One region of the Kribbella sp. NPDC104740 genome, then DNA from elsewhere that is predicted to be linked to it. Evidence: riboswitches for the same ligand, from Rfam matches in the RefSeq annotation. Region 1 holds a riboswitch; the other holds the start of a gene.

Region 1 (4,407 bases):
GCCGACGTACAGCAGATCGGGAGCCAGAGCGCCCGCGACCAGCGCGGACGCGACGAACGGCTTCCGGATCAGCGGGAGGACGGCGGCCGGGTGGGCCAACGGGAAAGGCACCGCCGCAGCGTACGGGATTAGGGGCTCACAGCAACAGAACGAGAGGTGAGGGCTGCCAACGGCGCGACGGACCGTGGCGGGGACGAGAACCACGGCACCGGCGGCGTACTGCACGGGCCACCGGGGATGACGAAGCGGGCGCCGGGGCGTGGGCTGCGTTGGGCAAGGAGCCGCGTCAGGCGCCGGTGACGCCGTCCAGGTGTTCGCGGAGGAGGTCGGCGTGGCCGCTGTGGCGGGCGTACTCGCCGATCAGGTGGATGTAGATCATCCGCAGCGACGACTCCTCGCCGGAGAACGTGAAGCGGTCATCGAGCGAGCGGCCGACGACGGCCTCGTCGGAGAGCTTCCACTCCTCGATCAGTGCCTCGTACGACGCCTGCGCGTCGGCCGCGTCGATCAGCTCGAAGTCCGCGTCCTTGCCGAGCGCTGGGTCGAAGACCGGCTCGGCCGGTACGTCGGCGAAGTGGATCCGGAACCAGATCCGCTCGACCTTGCGCGCGTGCCGGATCAGGCCGAGCAGCGACAGGGTGGACGGCGGGGCGCTGCGCTGGGCGAGCTGCTCCGGGGTCAGGCCCGCGCACTTGTGGAGCAGGGTCTGGCGGTAGAAGTCCAGGTAGCCGGCGAGCAGTTCGCGCTCGGGGGCGACGAGCGAGCCGGTCGGGCGCTCGACGGCGGGGGCGGTCCAAGTCATCCCGGCATCCTCCCCCGGCGAGGGCTCAGCCCGCATCCCGGTATCCCGCGTCCTCGCAGCGCCGCGTCCCCGCAGCCCTACATCCCCGCGGCCCCGGTCGCCGGGCGGCTGCCCGCGCTGTCGCCGCCGGGCAGGAACGCGTCGCAGCCCCACATCTCCCACATCTCCCGCATCCCCCCCGGCAGGGGCTCAGTTCGCGCTCAGGTATTTCAGGCCCTGCTTCAGGTAGGTGCGCGGGTTCGTGTCGAGTGCTGCGGCCCACAGCGGGTCGGGCTCGTCGCGGAGCCAGGCGTAGCGGGCTAGCGCGTAGCCGAACATCGCCTCCGTGAGGTAGCCGAGGCGGCTCGTGCGCCAGCCGGTCTGCGAGCGGCTGTATTCGAAGGCGGCGTTCGCGGTGAAGACGCCGAAGCCGAAGAAGACCGTGAAGAGGTCGGTCAGGGGCTCGTCGTCGCGGCGGTCGGGGTCGCTGCGGCCTTCGCCGATGAGGCGTTCGTGGCCTAGCTCGTGGGCGATGGCGGCGACGAGTGCGACCGGCTGGCGAGCTTTCGCCATCTCGACGGTGATCACCGAGCGACCGTTGCGGCGCCGCCAGTGCGCGGCTGCGCCGCGGGAGCTCATCTCCATCGGGAGTCCGTCGACGAGGTCGTCGAAGGCGTCGTCGGGTTCCAGGTCGAGGTCGATGCGGTCCACCGGTACGTCGACGAGGTGGGCGACGGTCGCGAAGACCGCACGGACATCAGCCTCGGCGCCGGTGTAGGACGAAGGAAAGAACTCCGCGGCCGGGAGCACTACCGGGCGGTGGAGCGGCTCGTCGCCGAAGGTCGTGACGAACCAGTCGAGGGATTCCTCGATCCAGGTTCGTTCTTCGGGTCGCACCGGGCACTTCGGTTGGCTCCACCACGGCATGGTCATCACCTCTCTCCGACTCAGATGCTGTGAACCGTCCGCCGGGTTCCCCGTCGGGGCCGTGAACAAGGCGGGGGTGAGGAGAGGGGGCGGGAGCGGGCCGGCACCCCGCCGGGGCATGACACTGGTCACCGCGTTCCGGTCAACCGCTGGCTGATCGGCCGAGGTCGTGGGCACGCGGTCCCCATCTCATAATGCGGTACGAGGTCTCACACAGCGAGATAGCTGCTGGCGCACCCACCACTCCCCCGGCTAACGTCTTCGGCAGGTCATGAGAGCCAGCGACAAGCCCCGGCTAGCTGGACGGCAACCCTCCACCGCGGTGGGGTGCCCCGGGTGAGGACCAGGCCGTGCGGACACCCCGTTCGGCAAGTGCGGACTTCCGGGAGCAGCAGCATGTCCATCCTCTCCATTCTCGAGCCGGCCAACGCCACCAGCACGCGGCAGGCGGTCGCCCGGCTCACCACCGGCAGCATCCCGGCCACGGTCGGCGCGGACCTGCTGGTGCCGCTGGCCGACGGCCGGGTCACCGACTACGCGAACTTCGACCACGGGGCGAGTGCGCCGTGTCTGGAGTCCGTACGCCGGGCTGTCGAGGCGGCGCTGCCGTCGTACGCGTCGGTGCACCGCGGCAACGGGTACGCGTCGCGGATCACCACGCAGTGGTACGAGCGCGCTCGCCGAGAGGTGCACGCGTTCGTCGGCGCTCGCGAGGACGACCAGGTGATCTTCACTCGGCAGACCACCGACGCACTGAACTTGCTCGCCAAGGCGCTGCCGGCCGACGCGACGGTGATCGTGTTCGAGTCGGAGCACCACGCGGCGCTGCTCCCCTGGCCGGCTGAGCGGACCGTCCGGCTCCCTGCGCCGACCACCACCGCAGGGGCGGTCAGCGCGGTCGCCGACGCGCTGCGTCAGGCGCCCGAGGGCCCGCGGCTGGTCGTCGTGACCGGCGCGAGCAACGTGACCGGTGAGATCTTCCCCGTCGCCGAGCTCGCCGCCGTCGCCCGGGCGCACGGTGCGCGGATCTGTCTGGACGCCGCGCAGCTCGCTCCGCATCGCGAGGTCGACATCGAGCAGCTGGACGTCGACTGGGTCGCGCTGTCCGGGCACAAGCTCTACGCGCCGTACGGCGCCGGCGCGCTGATCGGACGCTCCGACTGGCTGAACGCCGCCGACCCGTACCTGTACGGCGGCGGCGCGACCGCCGCTGTCACCACCGACACGACGGTCTGGAACGAGGGCCCGGCGCGGCATGAGGGCGGCTCCCCCAACGTGATCGGCGCGATCGCCCTGGCCGCCGCGTGCGCGGCGATCGCCCAGCACCGCGAGGCGATCGAGCAGCACGAGCGCAACCTGCTCGCGCGGCTGCGGACCGGTCTGGCGCAGATCGAGGGTGTCGAGACCTATGACATCTTCGGTGCCGACGCCGATCGGGTGGGGACGGTCTGCTTCACGATCGACGGACTCAACTCGACGCTGGTGTCGGCGGCGCTGTCGGCGGAGTACGGGATCGGCGTACGGGACGGGAAGTTCTGCGCGCACCTGCTGGTCGGTCACCTGCTGCAGGACTCCGGTACGGCGGTGCGGGCGAGTCTCGGGCTCGGCACGACGCGCGAGCACGTCGACCGGCTGGTCGGAGCGGTGCGCACGCTGGCGACCAAGGGCCTCACGCGGCAGTACGAGGAGTCGGCGCACGGCTGCCAGCCGGCCGACGACCCGCGGGACCTGGACGCTCCGCAGATCTGGTGAACACCCAGCACTCACCAACCTGCTGAACCAGGCCGAGCCACCGCTCGGCGAGGCCTGCGAGATCGCCCGAGGGCGAGGTTGGTGAGTGCTGCAGCTCCGGCGGCAGCAAGCGCTAGAGCGAAGACGGCACCGAAAGACCTGTGTGGTGAGCGGCGAACGCCAGCAGGTCGGCCCACTCCGAAGCGACCATGGCCGCGGGCTTCCCGAACCCGTGACCGGTGTCGACCTCGATCCTGGCCAGCACCGGCGCCTCCCCCGCCTGCGCGTGCTGCAGCGCGGCGATGAACTTGTGGCTGTGCAGCGGCACCACCCGGTCGTCGTGGTCACCGGTGACCACGAGCGTCGCCGGGTACGCCGTACCGTCGTGCAGGTTGTGCAGCGGCGAGTAGGCGAGCAGGTCCTCGAACTGGGCCGGGTCGTCGGGCAGACCGTAGTCCGACGCCCAGCCCGCGCCCACGGTGAACAGGTGGAAGCGCAGCATGTCCAGTACGCCGACGCCGGGCAGGGCGACGGCGAACAGGTCAGGCCGCTGCGTCATCACGGCTCCGACGAGCAGGCCGCCGTTGCTGCGCCCATGGATCGCCAGCTGCCCAGGCGTCGTCACTCCAGTAGCGACCAGGTGCTCGGCCACCGCGATGAAGTCGTCGAACACAGCCTGCTTGTTCGCCAGCCGCCCAGCGTCGTGCCACTCGCTCCCGAACTCACCGCCGCCCCGCAGGTTGGTGACGACCAGCACTCCCCCAGCGGCGAGCCACGCCGGCCAGCCCGGCCGGTAGTCGGCGAAGACGGGGATGCGGAAGCCGCCGTACCCCCACTGCAGCGTCGGCCGCGGCACGTCGAAGCCGAGATCACTCCGGCTGATCAGGTAGTACGGCACCTCACGAGCGGGGTCGACTCGACGCTCGACCACCACACCGGGAGGTGTGTAGGAGGTCAGTGGCGGAACC
Region 2 (4,407 bases), on a different contig from region 1:
GTGGTCGTGCACGGTGTCGCCGCGACGCCGCTGATGCGGATGCTCGAACGGCGTCGTGGGGAGTGAGCCCGGACACCCACCACTGACCAACCTCGCCGGCCACGGCGTGTCGCCCGCGACACGCCGCGCGCGACTCGCCGGCCACGGCGTGTCGCCCGCGACACGCCGCGCGCGACGAGGTTGAACAGTGGTGGGCGTCCGGGGCGGACGGCGAGGTGCGGCCGCGGACCTGGGGCGACGGCCCGTACGAGGGCACGCGCCGAGCGCGGGCCGGCGGTTTCGCGCCGTGCCGGATGGCCGCGGCGGCGTGGATCCCGGCCAGGAAGTCCTTCAGTCTCTCGAACATGTCTCCATCGTCCGAGCGCTCGGCCTCGGCGAGAAGTGGCGTAGTAGACGCCTATCGCTAAGATTTTGCCATGGCGACAGTCTCGGTGCTCGCGTACGACGGCATGACCGCGTTCGAGGCCGGGATCGTGATCGAGGTGTTCGGGCTGGTCTGGCCCGACATCGACCAGCCCTGGTACGAGCTCAAGGTCTGCACCGAGACGCCCGACCCGATCCGCGTGATCGGCGGCGCGACGCTGTCGACGCCGTACGGGCTGGACGACTTCGCGGCCGCCGACACCGTCGTCGTGCCGAGCGTCGCCAACCCCTCGGCGACCACGTCTCCCCAGCTCATCGAGGCCCTGCAGTCGGCGCATCGCCGCGGGGCGCGCATCGTTTCGATCTGCTCCGGCGCCTTCGCGCTCGCGGCCGCGGGGCTGCTCGACGGGCGCCGCGCGACCACGCACTGGCGGTACGCCGAGCAGCTCCGCGAGCGCTACCCGGCGATCCACGTCGACCCCGAGCCGCTGTACACCGACGAGGGCGACGTGCTCACCAGCGCCGGCTGCGCGGCGGGGCTCGACCTCGCGCTGCATCTCGTCCGGAAGGACCTCGGCGCTGCCGTCGCGAACGCGGTCGCCCGGCGGCTGGTGATCCAGCCGTACCGCGCCGGCGGGCAGGCGCAGTACATCGAGTCGCCGATGCCGCCGGACCCGGTCGACGCGCCGGTCGCGCGCAGTCTGGGGTGGGCGCTGGAGCACCTGGCCGAGCCGATCGGCGTACCGGATCTGGCCCGGGAGGCCGGGCTGGCGCCGCGGACGTATCTGCGGCACTTCACGCGCGAGACCGGTACGACGCCCGCGAAGTGGCTGATCGCCCAGCGGATCCAGGCGGCGCTGGCGATGCTGGAGACCGGGGACGCGCCGGTGGAGGAGATCGCGCTGGCCGCGGGGTTCGCGACGCCGGTGACGTTCCGGCACCACTTCGCCAAGGCGGTGCAGACGTCGCCGTCGGCGTACCGGCGGACGTTCCGCGAGCGCTCCGCCGGGTGAGCGAGGCGCCGCTCGGGGGAGCTTCGGGCGTCGTACCGGGGCTCGCAAGCCGAACGCGGAGCGTCGCGCAAGGCTGAGATCTGCCGTCTCGGATGTTGGGATCACCAGACACAATATGGACCCGATTGGGTAACCTCGAACCTGCTCATCCAGAGGGACTGAGGGAAACGGCCCGTTGAAGTCCCGGCAACCCTCCCCGTGGAGGCCTCCTCCTGAGGCGCTCGCGGCGGACCGGTGCCAAATCCGTCCCACGCCGAGATCCGGCGCCCGGGGAAGATGAGGAGGAACCTCTCCATGAGCCAGACCGCCACCCACACCATCCGTGCAGGTGCCTTCGGCAACGGAACGCACCTGAGCTGCCGGGCCTGCGGGGCGAAGTCCGAGCTGGGCCCGTTCTACGCGTGTATGGAGTGCTTCGGTCCGCTGGAGGTCGGGTACGAGTACCCGACGATCACCCGCGAGCAGATCGAGGCCGGACCCAAGAACATCTGGCGCTACCAGCCGCTGCTGCCCGTCCCGGTCGACGTGGCCAGCTACCCGAACACCGAGCCGGGCTACACCCGGCTGATCGACGCGCAGAACCTGGCCCGCGAGCTCGGGCTGCGGAAGCTCTGGGTGAAGGACGACTCGGGCAACCCCACGCACTCCTTCAAGGACCGCGTGGTCGCGAGTGCCCTGAGCGCCACCCGTGAGCTGGGCATGAAGGTCTTCGCCTGCCCCTCCACCGGCAATCTGGCCAACGCGGTCGCCGCCGCGGCCGCCCGGGCCGGTATCCGCTCGGTCGTCTTCATCCCGAAGGACCTCGAGCGCCCCAAGATCATCACCACCGCCGTGTACGGCGGCACGCTGGTCGCTGTCGACGGCAACTATGACGACGTGAACAAGCTCGCCTCCGAGATCGCCGGCGAGGAGGAGGGCTGGGCGTTCGTCAACGTGAACGTGCGGCCCTACTACTCCGAGGGCAGCAAGACGCTGGCCTTCGAGATCGCCGAGCAGCTCGGCTGGCGGATCCCGCAGCAGGTGGTGATCCCGGTCGCCTCCGGCTCGCAGCTGACCAAGATCGACAAGGGCTTCACCGAGCTCGGCAAGCTGGGCCTGGTCGACGCCACCGACTACAAGATCTACGGCGCGCAGGCGACCGGCTGCTCGCCGGTGGCACAGGCGTTCCGCGACGGCCACGACGTGGTGAAGCCTGTCAAGCCGGACACCATCGCCAAGTCGCTGGCGATCGGCAACCCGGCCGACGGGCCGTACGTGCTCGACGTCGCCCGGCGGACCGGGGGTGCGATCGAGGACGTCAGCGACGAAGAGGTCGTCGAGGGCATCCAGCTGCTGGCCCGGACCGAGGGTGTGTTCGCCGAGACCGCCGGCGGCGTGACCGTCGCGACGCTGAAGAAGCTGATCGCGACCGGGCAGCTCGACCCCGAGGCCGAGACCGTGATCATCAACTCCGGCGACGGGCTGAAGACGCTCGACGCGGTGGCCGACCGGGTCGGCCCGAAGGTGACCATCCCCGCGTCGTACGACGCCTTCGTGAAGGCAGGTCTGCAGTGAGCGTCAGTGTCCGCGTCCCGACCATCCTGCGGCCCTACACCCAGGGCGCGTCCGAGGTCTCCGTCGAAGGCTCGACCCTGAGCGAGGTGCTGGAGTCGCTCGACGCGTCGTACCCGGGCATCAAGGGCCGCGTCCTGGACGACTCCGGCGAGCTGCGCCGCTTCGTGAACGTGTACGTCGACAACGACGACGTCCGGTTCGCCGAGGGGCTGCAGACCTCGATCAAGGACGGCGGCCAGGTCTCGATCATCCCGGCGGTCGCCGGCGGCTGCTGACCCGACCACTCGTCCTCCGAGACCCCCGGCCGACCGGCCGGGGGTCTCGGAGGTTTCTGGCATGCTATGTCCGGACATGGAGCGGAGCTGTGGAGGACCGGCATGAGTCAGCGTGAGGCTGTCGACGACATCGATCCGTTGATCGGGGCGTTGACGACGTCGCCGGACACGGCGTGCGGCAAGACGTTCCCGGGACCGGTGCGGCCGTTCGGGATGGTGCAGCTGAGTCCGGACACGGTCAGCGGCGGCGACCACGGGAGCGGCTACTCGGCGGACATGGAGACCATCGAGGGGTTCAGCTTCACCCACCTCGGCGGGATCGGCTGCTACGGCGACCTCGGGAACCTGCAGGTGATGCCGCAGACCGGACCGCTGGTGACCGGGCGCGTCGCCGCCAACAGCCGCTACCGCAACCAGGTCGTGAAGGCCGGCTACTACTCCGTCGACCTCGACCGGTACCAGGTACGCGCCGAACTGACCGCGACCGAGCGCGCGGGCATCATCCGGTTCACGTACGCCGAGGCCGGGCCGGCCCGGATCAAGATCGACCTGTCCCGCCGGGTCGGGTTCGACGGATCGCACTCGGTCGAGCAGCACGTCGTCCTGGTCGACGACCACACGGTCGAGGGCTGGATGCGCTGCGACCGCAGCGGCGGCGGCTGGATCTGCGGGACCGGGCCGGAGTACACGGTGTACTTCTCGCTGCAGCTCTCGCAGCCGGTCAAGAGCTTCACGACCTGGGACGGTGACGACCTGCGCACCGAGCCGTCCCGTACGACGGCCGCCGCGGACGCCGGGTTCTTCATCGAGCTCGACGTGGCCGGGCCGGTGCTGGTCAAGTCGGGGATCTCGTTCACCAGCGTCGAGGGCGCCCGCCGCAACCTCGCCCACGACCTCCCCGGCTGGGACTTCGACCAGGTCGCCGCCGACGCGCGCGCGGCCTGGGCCGCCGTGCTGGAGAAGGTCGAGATCGAGGGCGGAACGCCGGAGCAGCGGCAGATCTTCCGGACCGCGCTCTACCACACGATGATCGAGCCGCGCCGGTGGAGCGACGTCGGCGACGACGCGGCGTACGAGCGAAGGACCGTGTTCAGCGGGTGGGACGTGTTCCGCGCGCAGCTGCCGCTGATGACGATCATCGACGAGAAGGTCGTCACCGACCAGATCAGCACGCTGCTCGACCTGACCACGTCCGGCCGGGT

Evidence for each region. A riboswitch is a leader RNA that binds a small molecule or an ion and turns the genes downstream of it on or off. The one in region 1 is predicted to bind S-adenosylmethionine.
Region 2: another riboswitch for S-adenosylmethionine. It lies ahead of thrC (threonine synthase); the one in region 1 lies ahead of ACZ6Z4_RS16325 (aminotransferase class V-fold PLP-dependent enzyme).

Annotation. Positions count from the first base shown of each region.
Region 1 covers NZ_JBVJNV010000003.1:48,082-52,488, forward strand. Annotated here, with positions in the region: gene ACZ6Z4_RS16310 (DUF4184 family protein) at 1-111, opposite strand, end outside; gene ACZ6Z4_RS16315 (DinB family protein) at 287-802, opposite strand; gene ACZ6Z4_RS16320 (hypothetical protein) at 992-1,708, opposite strand; SAM riboswitch class IV at 1,976-2,089, shown strand; gene ACZ6Z4_RS16325 (aminotransferase class V-fold PLP-dependent enzyme) at 2,105-3,460, shown strand; gene ACZ6Z4_RS16330 (prolyl oligopeptidase family serine peptidase) at 3,573-4,407, opposite strand, start outside.
Region 2 covers NZ_JBVJNV010000001.1:912,356-916,762, forward strand. Annotated here, with positions in the region: gene ACZ6Z4_RS04325 (cation:proton antiporter) at 1-66, shown strand, start outside; gene ACZ6Z4_RS04330 (helix-turn-helix domain-containing protein) at 417-1,376, shown strand; SAM riboswitch class I at 1,519-1,659, shown strand; gene thrC (threonine synthase) at 1,671-2,930, shown strand; gene ACZ6Z4_RS04340 (ubiquitin-like small modifier protein 1) at 2,927-3,205, shown strand; gene ACZ6Z4_RS04345 (GH92 family glycosyl hydrolase) at 3,308-4,407, shown strand, end outside.